DNA from 3 places in the Streptomyces roseoviridis genome. Region 1 is predicted to be linked to each of the others. Evidence: riboswitches for the same ligand, from Rfam matches in the RefSeq annotation. Region 1 holds a riboswitch; each other region holds the start of a gene.

What was found. Region 1 has a riboswitch for cobalamin ahead of ABD954_RS10990 (ribonucleoside-diphosphate reductase subunit alpha). Riboswitches for the same ligand answer to the same signal wherever they lie in the genome.
Region 2: another riboswitch for cobalamin. It lies ahead of ABD954_RS06715 (ABC transporter substrate-binding protein); the one in region 1 lies ahead of ABD954_RS10990 (ribonucleoside-diphosphate reductase subunit alpha).
Region 3: another riboswitch for cobalamin. It lies ahead of ABD954_RS26580 (cobalamin biosynthesis protein); the one in region 1 lies ahead of ABD954_RS10990 (ribonucleoside-diphosphate reductase subunit alpha).

Annotation. Positions count from the first base shown of each region.
Region 1 covers NZ_BAAAWU010000001.1:2,486,301-2,489,562, reverse strand. Annotated here, with positions in the region: gene ABD954_RS10990 (ribonucleoside-diphosphate reductase subunit alpha) at 1-2,081, opposite strand, end outside; cobalamin riboswitch at 2,213-2,335, opposite strand; gene mctP (monocarboxylate uptake permease MctP) at 2,436-3,262, opposite strand, start outside.
Region 2 covers NZ_BAAAWU010000001.1:1,477,361-1,480,622, forward strand. Annotated here, with positions in the region: gene ABD954_RS06710 (FecCD family ABC transporter permease) at 1-53, opposite strand, end outside; gene ABD954_RS06715 (ABC transporter substrate-binding protein) at 50-1,114, opposite strand; cobalamin riboswitch at 1,154-1,349, opposite strand; gene ABD954_RS06720 (STAS domain-containing protein) at 1,439-1,840, shown strand; gene ABD954_RS06725 (STAS domain-containing protein) at 1,880-2,320, shown strand; gene ABD954_RS06730 (ATP-binding protein) at 2,317-2,859, shown strand; gene ABD954_RS06735 (ATP-binding protein) at 2,916-3,262, shown strand, end outside.
Region 3 covers NZ_BAAAWU010000001.1:5,884,297-5,887,558, forward strand. Annotated here, with positions in the region: gene ABD954_RS26575 (cobyric acid synthase) at 1-440, opposite strand, end outside; gene ABD954_RS26580 (cobalamin biosynthesis protein) at 437-1,411, opposite strand; cobalamin riboswitch at 1,443-1,564, opposite strand; gene ABD954_RS26585 (hypothetical protein) at 1,699-1,920, opposite strand; gene ABD954_RS26590 (inorganic phosphate transporter) at 1,946-3,208, opposite strand.

The DNA.
Region 1 (3,262 bases):
ATCTCCCAGGCCGTGCGGTACAGCTCGCGGACCTCCGCCGGCACCCAGGCGAAGCCCTGCACCGAGCCGTTGGCGTCGCGCAGCGCCTCGCGGGTCTGCGCGTCCCAGACGCCGAGCCGCTTCAGCTCGTCCACCAGGTAGGCGTTGACCTGGAGGAACTCGCCGGACAGCGTCTCGCGCTTGAACAGGTTGGAGACCTGCGGCTCGATGCACTCGTAGACGCCGGCGATCGAGGCGATCGTCGCGGTCGGGGCGATGGCGAGGAGCAGGCTGTTGCGCATGCCGACGGCGGCGATCCGCTCGCGCAGCGCGGCCCAGCGCTCGGGCCAGTTCAGCTCGACGTCGTAGTGGTCCGGGTGCAGAACGCCGCGGGCGGTGCGGGTCTGCTCCCAGGCGGGCAGCGGACCGCTGCGCTCGGCGAGGTCGGCGGAGGCCTCGTAGGCGGCGAGCATGATCCGCTCGGCGATCTTCGTGGACAGCGCACGGGCGGCGGGCGAGTCGAAGGGCAGCTTCAGCTGGAAGAAGACGTCCTGGAGGCCCATCGCGCCCAGGCCCACCGGGCGCCAGCGGGCGTTGGAGCGGCCGGCCTGCTCGGTCGGGTAGAAGTTGATGTCGACGACTCGGTCGAGGAAGGTGACGGCGGTGCGGACGGTCTCGTCGAGCCGCTGCCAGTCGAGGTCGCCGGTGGCGGTGTCGACGAAGGCGCCCAGGTTGACCGAGCCGAGGTTGCACACGGCCGTCTCGCCGTCGTTCGTGACCTCGATGATCTCGGTGCAGAGGTTCGAGGAGTGCACGACGGTGCCGGGCTCGGCGGTCTGGTTCGCGGTCCGGTTGGAGGCGTCCTTGAAGGTCATCCAGCCGTTGCCGGTCTGCGCGAGGGTGCGCATCATCCGGCCGTACAGGTCGCGGGCCGGCATGGTCTTGCGGGCCAGGCCCGCCGCCTCGGCCTTGCGGTAGGCGGCGTCGAACTCCTCGCCGTACAGGTCGACCAGCTCGGGCACGTCGGCCGGGGAGAACAGCGACCACTCGGCGTCCGCGTTGACCCGGCGCATGAACTCGTCCGGGATCCAGTGCGCCAGGTTGAGGTTGTGGGTGCGGCGGGCGTCCTCGCCGGTGTTGTCGCGCAGCTCCAGGAACTCCTCGATGTCCGCGTGCCAGGTCTCCAGGTAGACGGCGGCGGCGCCCTTGCGGCGGCCGCCCTGGTTCACGGCGGCGACGGAGGCGTCGAGGGTCTTCAGGAACGGCACGATGCCGTTGGAGTGGCCGTTGGTGCCGCGGATCAGCGAACCGCGGGCGCGGATGCGGGAGTAGGAGAGCCCGATGCCGCCCGCGTGCTTCGACAGGCGCGCCACCTGGTGGTAGCGGTCGTAGATGGAGTCCAGCTCGTCCTGCGGGGAGTCCAGCAGGTAGCAGGAGGACATCTGCGGGTGGCGGGTGCCGGAGTTGAAGAGGGTGGGGGAGGAGGGCAGGTAGTCCAGCCGGCTCATCAGCCCGTACAGAGCCGCCACTTCGTCCACGGCGCGGGTGCTGTCGTCCTCGGCGAGGCCGGAGGCGACGCGGAGCATGAAGTGCTGCGGGGTCTCGATCACCTTGCGGGTGATCGGGTGGCGCAGCAGGTAGCGGGAGTAGAGGGTGCGCAGACCGAAGTAGCCGAAGCGGTCGTCGGCGGCCGGGTCGATCGTCGCGTCGAGCCGGGCGGCGTGCCGGGTGACGAAGCCGGCGGTGCGGTCGGCGATCAGGCCCTCGCGGTGGCCGACGGCCACGGAGGCGGAGAAGGACACCGCGCCCTGGCCGGCGGCCTCTTCGGCGATGGTCCGGGTGAGCAGCCGGGCGGCGAGCCGGGAGTACGCGGGGTCCTCCGCGATCAGGCCCGCGGCGGCCTCGGTGGCCAGCTCGCGCAGTTCCGCCTCGTCCGAGCCGGCGTGCCGGCCGCGCAGCGCGGCGGCGGCGACCCGGCCCGGGTCGGTGTCCGGGAGGTCGGCGGTGAGGTCGGTCAGGGTGCGCAGCAGCGCGGTCCCGGGGCCGTCGTTCGCCGTCTCGGTCGGGGTGACTGAGGCCGGATCGGCGGGCGCGATGGTCACGGTGGGGCTCTCCCTCGGCTCGGCTCGGGGCAGCACGGGGGAGGCGGAAGGCGGCGCGCCGCAGGCACGGCGGCGCCGCGACCACCGGCCCACTCCGCGAGGCCCGGACGTCTGTGGCACCCGGAACGTACGGACCGGGCGCACTGTCGGCAGGTCTTCGGACTCACTTCGTACGGAAGCGCAGGAAGTACACCGTTGCGGGACAGTTCCGGATTTCCACCGGATTCCCCTGCGGCGACAGCGAGCACGAGCATACATGTGGGGGGCGCCGCTCGTGGCACCCCCCACATGTTGTGTCGTACGTCCCAAGTCCTGCAACGGTGTGCGTCGTACGACCCGACTGCGCGCCCCGGGTCAGTGTCCGGCGCCCACCTTCGGCAGCTCGGTCACGACGCCCTTGTCGCCCGCGTCGGCGGTGTAGTCGCCGGGCTCCGTCTCGTCGACGCCCTCGGGGGCCTTGACGGCCTTGAGGACGACGGTGAGGACGACGGTGACGAGGAGGTTGAGGACGAAGGCGGTGAGGCCGATGTAGCCGATCTCGCCGATGCCCGGGATCGCGGCGGCGGAGCCGCCGAAGTGCTTCTGGGTCGGGCTGGCGACTCCGTACGCCGCCACCGTGCCGTAGATCATGCCGGCGGCCCAGCCCGCCACCAGCGCCCAGCGGTGGAACCAGCGGGTGAACAGGCCGAGCACCAGCGCGGGCATCGTCTGGAGCATCCAGATCCCGCCGAGGAGCTGGAAGTTGATCGCGACGGACTTGTCCATGGTGAGGATGAAGACCAGCGCGCCGACCTTCACCAGGAGCGAGGCGATCTTGGAGACCTTGTGCTCCTGCTCGGGGGTGGCGTCCGGCTTGAGGAAGTCCTTGTAGACGTTGCGCGTGAACAGGTTCGCCGCGCCGATGGACATGATCGCGGCCGGGACCAGGGCGCCGATGCCGATGGCGGCGAAGGCCAGACCGGCGAACCAGTCGGGGAACATGTCCTCGAAGAGCTGGGGGATGGCCAGCTGGGGGTTGGTCACGCTGACGCCGGCGGCGATCGCCATGAAGCCGAGCAGGGCGAGGAAGCCGAGGAGCACCGAGTACAGCGGCAGGATCGTCGCGTTGCGGCGGATCACCTCGCGTCCGCGCGAGGAGAGGGTGGCCGTGATGGAGTGCGGATACATGAACAGCGCGAGCG
Region 2 (3,262 bases), 1.0 Mb from region 1:
CAGCCGGCGGCGGCGCGCAGCAGCGTGCCGGCCCGGGCGGTCGCGCCGGTCACTTCGCGGGGCCGGCGGCGCGCAGGGCCGCGGCGACCTGCTCGATGCCCTCGACCGTGCGGATGGTGGGGTTCATGGCCTGGCCGCTGAGGAGCACGTACCTCTTGTTCCGTACGGCGTCCATCTTCCGGGTGACGGGGTCGGACTCCAGGAACTCGATCTTCTTGGCGGCGCTCTCGCCGGACTGTGCCTTGCGGGTGAGGTCGCCGATCACCAGGAGGTCGGGGTTGCGGTCGGCGACGGTCTCCCAGCCGATCTGGGGCCATTCCTCGGTGGTGTCGTCGAAGACGTTCCGGGTGCCGGTCTCCCGGGTGATGACGCCGGGAGCTCCGCAGCAGCCGGCCATGTACGGCGAGCGGGCGTCGGAGAACCAGTAGAGGACGCGGACGTCCGCGGCGCGCAGGCCGGTGGTGGCCTTGGCCACGCGGCCCTTCAGCTCGGCGACGAGCCGCTCGCCGCGGTCCTCGACGCCGAACAGCCGGGCGAGGTCGCGCACTTCTCCGTAGACGGTCTCCATGGTGAGCGGCGTGGTCCGCTTCCCGTCGCCGCCGCCGGAGTTGTCCTTGCCGACGCAGTCGGCCGGGGACAGGTAGGTGGGGACGCCGAGCTGCTCGAACTGTTCGCGGGTGGCGACGCCGCCCTTGCCGAGGGTGGAGGCGAAGGAGGCGGCGACGAAGTCGGGTTCGGTGTCGAGGACCTTCTCGAAGGACGGGTTGTTCTCGGCGAGGCGGGGCACGGCGGCGGCGGGCTTCTCCAGCCCCTTCATGACCGGGTCGGTCCAGGTGGCGGTGCCCACCATGCGGTCGGCGAGGCCGAGCGCCAGCATGATCTCGGTGGTGCCCTGGTTGAGCGAGACGGCCCGCCGGGGGCCGCCGGGCGGGACCTGGACCGTCCGGCCGCAGTTCTTCAGGGACGTCGCGGACGCGGCGGCCTTGGAGCCGTTCTTTCCGCCGGCGGTCGTGGTGGGCGCGGTGCCGCAGGCGGTGAGGAGCAGCACCCCGCAGAGCAGCAGGGCCGCGGGACGGGCGGAAGGGTGCGGGGGCGCGGGACGGTGCAGGGGCACGGCTCATCCTGGTGGTCGGGGGCCCTGTGCGCGAGGCCCGGTCCGTACGGTCCGCCAGCAGGTCTTCGGACTCGGGTTCGCTCGGCCGGGGCGCCTTCCCGGGCCGTTCCGCGGCCCAGTGGCGTCGTGCCCCGCCCGTCCCCCTCACCGCTGCGCGTCAGTTCCGGATTCGCACCGGATTCCCTGACCACCGTGCGTCACGCACGGGAGTTCGACTGGCTACGGCAAGCTACCACAGCCCAAGATCGCTCCACGGGCGTCCCGCGGCCGGCCCGTGTGCATAGGGGGTCCGGATCGGGGCACGTGCTGGACGGAGGTGCCGCCATGGTCCACGCGCAGCCCGTGCCACCCCCGGACTCGGCTCCGGAGCCCCGTACGTACCGGGCTTCGTCGGGCACGGCGTGGGTCGTGCGCGAGTTCTCGCCCGCGCCGGGCGTCGTCGTCCTGTCGGCGAACGGCGAGTTCGACATCGAGACGGTGGGCTGTCTGCGCCGGGCGCTCGCCGAGGCGCGCCCCGAAGGAAGCCGCGAGGTCGTCCTCGACGTCTCCCGGGTCGTCTTCGGGGACTCCTCCTTCCTGCACGAGCTGGTGGCCGCCCACTTCGCCGGCCACCGTCTCGTGGTCGCGGGGCCCCTGCCCCGGCAACTGCGCCAGCTGTTCGCCCTGACGGGCACACTGGGCCTCTTCACGGTCGTGGAGGATCGTGTCGGCCCGCGCTGCGCCTGATCATGGTGGGACCGCCGAGGACAGAAGGGAGCTGACCGCATGGGAGCCACGGAGGCAGCGGAGGACTTCGCGGGACGGCTCGACGTCGACGTCCTGGAGGGGCGAAAACCCGGCACGGTCGTGGTGACCGTCACGGGCGAGCTCGACCACGACACGGCGGCCCCGCTGAAGGAGGCGCTGGTGCGGCACGCCCGCGCCGGACGGATCGTCGTCGACTGCGCGGGGCTGCGGTTCTGCGACTCGACCGGGCTCAACGTCCTCCTGCGGGCCAGACTACGGATGCTGGACGCCGGCGGGAGACTCGACCTCGCCGCGCTGCGGGCCCCGGTGAACCGGATGTTCGAGATCACGGGTGCCCGGGCCGTCTTCCGGGTATACGAGGACACTGCCGCCGCACTCGCGGACACCCCCGCGACGGGCGGCGCGTCGGCGGAGGGATCACCGGCGACGAACGGGTCACCAGCGGCGGAGGGGTCATGAGGCGCGGGGACACCGCGGGGGCCGGCAACACCGGGAGCACCGGCGACCCCAGGGGGGCCGGCGGTCCCGAAGGCACCGGGAACCTCGCGCAGGGGCAGGTCAGGCGGCTGCTGCTGCACGGCGCCGGCGGCGCGGTCACGCGCTGCCGCGACTTCACCGCCGCGGCGCTCACCGACTGGGGCTGGCTGCCCGGAGCGACGCCGGAGGACCGCGAGCGGGCGGAGGACGTCCTGCTGATGGTCTCCGAGGTCGTGACCAACGCCTGTCTGCACGCCGGCGGACCGCAGCAGCTCGTCCTGCGCCACTCCCGGGGCCACCTCCGGGTGGAGGTGTACGACGCGAGTCCCGCCGCCCCCCGCTCGAACGTGCCGCGCTCGCCCTCGCTGCCCGGCGGCCACGGTCTGATGGTGCTCGACCGGCTGGCCAAGGACTGGGGATCGGCGGCCAAGGACGACGGAAGCCCGGGCAAGGTGGTCTGGCTGGAGGTCGGCCCGCCGTCCCCGCCGCCGTGGTCGCGCGGCGACGCGCCGGGCGTCTGATCCGCCGACCGGGCGGCCGGGTGTTTGACCCGGCCGTCAGCGGTAATCCGCAGCGCATGTCCACGGGAGAGGAGACCGTGACCACCCGCCGGTCGGCGCGTTACGAGCTGGCGGAGGGTCCCGGCATGCTGGCGGAGTGCCGCGCGCTGACGCAGCGGGCGCTCGCCGCGTGGTTCGGCCGGGCGGGGACGCGCGGGCGCGAGCCGGTCGAGGACGTCCTGCTCCTGGTCTCCGAGGTGGTCACCAACGCGCGCCTGCACGGCGGCGCCCCGTACGAGCTGTGCCTGGAGGGCCGCGGCCGGGCGCTGTGGGTGCAGGTCAGCGACGGCAACCCGCGCCGCCCCGTGCCGCACGGCCCGCACCGCCCCGGCCGCCCCTCGGGTCACGGGCTCTACCTGCTCCA
Region 3 (3,262 bases), 3.4 Mb from region 1:
GTGCGCCGCAGGTTGATCTCGGCCGGGCTGCCCGCGCCCTCGCAGATCACCGCGTCGTACGTGTGCCGCAGCTCCTCCAGGCACGCGAGGACGGGCTCGAACAGCTCCTTCTGCCGGCCGCCGTGGTAGCCGCGGGCACTCAGCTCGCCGACCGGCTTCCCCATGAGCACGACCTGGCTGGAGCGGTCGCTGCCGGGCTTGAGCAGCACCGGGTTCATCAGGGCGGTCGGCTCGACGCGGGCGGCCTGCGCCTGCATGGCCTGCGCCCGCCCGATCTCCGCGCCCTCCCTCGTCACGAAGGAGTTCAGGGACATGTTCTGCCCCTTGAACGGCGCCACCTTGATGCCCTGCCGGACCAGCCACCGGCAGATGCCGGCCGTGACGACGCTCTTGCCCGCGTCGGACGTGGTCCCGGCGACGAGCAGCCCCCCGCCCCTCATGCGTACCTCCGCTTCACCGCGTTCGTCAGGATCCGGCCGCCCGCACAGGCGGCCAGGGTCAGCCAGGTCACCCGGCGGGACAGCCGGACCGCCCGGTCGATGTCGGCCACCTCGACGGCCCGCCCCTCCCCGCCCAGCACGGGCCGGTGCTCGACCCGTCCGCCGTACGAGAGGGTCCCGCCGAGCCGTACGCCGAGCGCTCCCGCGAAGGACGCCTCCACCGGGCCCGCGTTGGGGCTCGGGTGCTTCCCGGCGTCGGCCCGCCAGGCGCGCAGCGCGCCCCGGGGGTTTCCGCCCGCCAGGGTGGCGAGTACGGCGGTGAGCCGGGCGCCGGGCCAGCCGGCGAGGTCGTCGAGGCGGGCCGAGGCCCAGCCGAAGCGCCGGTAGCGGGGGGACTTGTGACCGACCATCGCGTCGAGGGTGTTGACCGCCCGGAAGCCCAGCAGGCCGGGCACGCCCGCGACCGCGCCCCAGAAGAGGGCGCCCACGACGGCGTCCGAGGTGTTCTCGGCGACCGACTCGACGACCGCGCGGGCCATCGCGGGCCCGTCCAGGGACTGGGGGTCACGGCCGCACAGGTGGGGCAGCCGCTCGCGCGCCACCTCAAGGTCGCCGGCCGCGAGCGCCCCGCCGATCGCGCGGGCCTCGCGGCCCAGTGTCGTACCGCCGACGACGGCCCACACGGAGGCGGCGGTCAGGGCGACGGAGGCGGCGCGGCTGCCCCGTACCGTACGGGCGGCGAGGGCGCCGAGGGCCACGGTGGTGCCGACGCAGACGGCGGTGTGCAGGGCGCCCCGGCCCCGGTGGTCGCCGTGGAGGCGCTTCTCGACCGCGGCCGCCGCCCGGCCGAAGGCGGCGACGGGGTGGCCGCGGCGGGGGTCGCCGAGGAGCAGATCGACGGCGAGGCCGACGGCCGCTCCGTAGGCGTAGACACGGGTGGTGCCGGGAACTCTGGGGCCGCGGCCGGGCATGGCGCTGTGTCCTCACTCAGGGTCCGCGCCCTGGGTCGACGTGACGGCGGCGAGAGTTCCTGACTCCCGGCCCCTCGGGGCCGGTCACAGTGGCGGGACCGCGCCGGAATCGCACCGGGCTTCCTCTCCTTTGCCGCCGTAATGGCCTCGGCAGTCCACCACGCCCCGCGAACGGCCGTCAACTCGCCCTTGACCTGCGCCGGGTCACTGTGCGAAGCACCACAGACACGAGCGGCCGGGCGGCCCGCACCGATGGTGCGGGCCGCCCGGCCGTCACGGTCGCCGGGTCAGGCGACGATCAGATAGATGCCGTACGCCACGGCCGCCGCGCACAGCGCGAAGCAGGCGTAGGCGCCGGTGCGGGCCAGGGCGGCGGAGCCGCCGTTCGCCGTGGCCTGCTCCTGCTTGGAGAGGCCGACGATGCCGAGCGTGAACAGGCCCACGAGGGCGACGGTCGCCACGAGGCTGACTCCGAAGACGGAGCCGAGAGCTGCCCAGTCGATCTTCATGCGGTTGCTTTCCTGTTCCTCTTGCTCAGACCGCGGCCGGGGCCGGGGGAGCGGTCGGGTCCGCCGTGCCGGGCGCGGGGATGGTGGCCTTCAGGTCCTCGTCCGTGACGGCGGCGACGGAGCCGGCCGGCGGCGGGGTGACCGCCGCGATGGCGGTGGTGACGACGCCCGCGGGCTCGGCCTCGGTCTCGACCTCGTTGACGTTGGTGTGGTCGACCACCTGGCGGCGGGAGACCAGCCAGATCGCGAGGCAGGAGGCGACCAGGAAGCCCGCGACCGTGTAGACGCCCCAGTCGCCCTGGCGGGCGACGTACTCGGCGCCCGCGCCGACCAGGCCGGCGGCCGGCAGGGTCAGGCCCCAGGCGACGAACATCCGGGTGGCCGTCGACCAGCGCACCACGCCGCCCTTGCGGCCCAGGCCCGCGCCCATGACGGCGCCGGAGCAGGAGTGGGTGGTGGAGAGGGAGAAGCCCAGGTTCGAGGAGGCCAGGATGACCGTGGCCGCGCTGGTCTGGGCGGCGAAGCCCTGCTGCGGCTGGAGGTCGGTCAGGCCCTTGCCCATGGTGCGGATGATGCGCCAGCCGCCGAGGTAGGTGCCCAGCGCGATCGCCACACCGGCGGAGACGATGACCCAGACCGGCGGGTTGGAGCCGGGCGCGAGGGTGCCGCCGGCGACCAGGGCGAGGGTGATGATGCCCATGGTCTTCTGCGCGTCGTTGGTGCCGTGGGCGAGGGAGACGAGACCGGCGGAGGCGATCTGGCCGGCCCGGTAGCCCTTCGCGGTGGTCTTGGCGTCCGCGTTGCGGTCGAGGCGGTACGTCAGCCGGGCGGCGAACATCGCGGCCAGGCCGGCGACCAGCGGGGCGGCGAGCGCGGGGAGGAGCACCTTGGTGACGACGACGCCGCCGTTGACGCCGCTGAGGCCGATCGAGGCGACGGTCGCGCCGATGAGGCCGCCCATCAGGGCGTGGGAGGAGCTGGAGGGCAGTCCGACCAGCCAGGTCAGCAGGTTCCACAGGATCGCGCCGACGAGCGCGGCGAGGATCACTTCGGGCTGGATGCCTGATTCGTCGACCAGACCCTTGGAGATCGTGTTGGCGACCTCCACCGAGAGGAACGCGCCGACCAGGTTCAGCACGGCGGACATGGCCACCGCCGTCTTGGGCTTGAGTGCGCCGGTCGAGATGGTCGTCGCCATCGCGTTGGCGGTGTCGTGGAAACCGTTCGTGAAATCGAACACGAGAGCTGTCACGACCACAATCGCGAGCAGCAGCGTGATGTGTTCCATTTACCCAGGCAATCGTTTGACGTCAGTGGCTCGTCGAACGTAGGCAACCTGAGT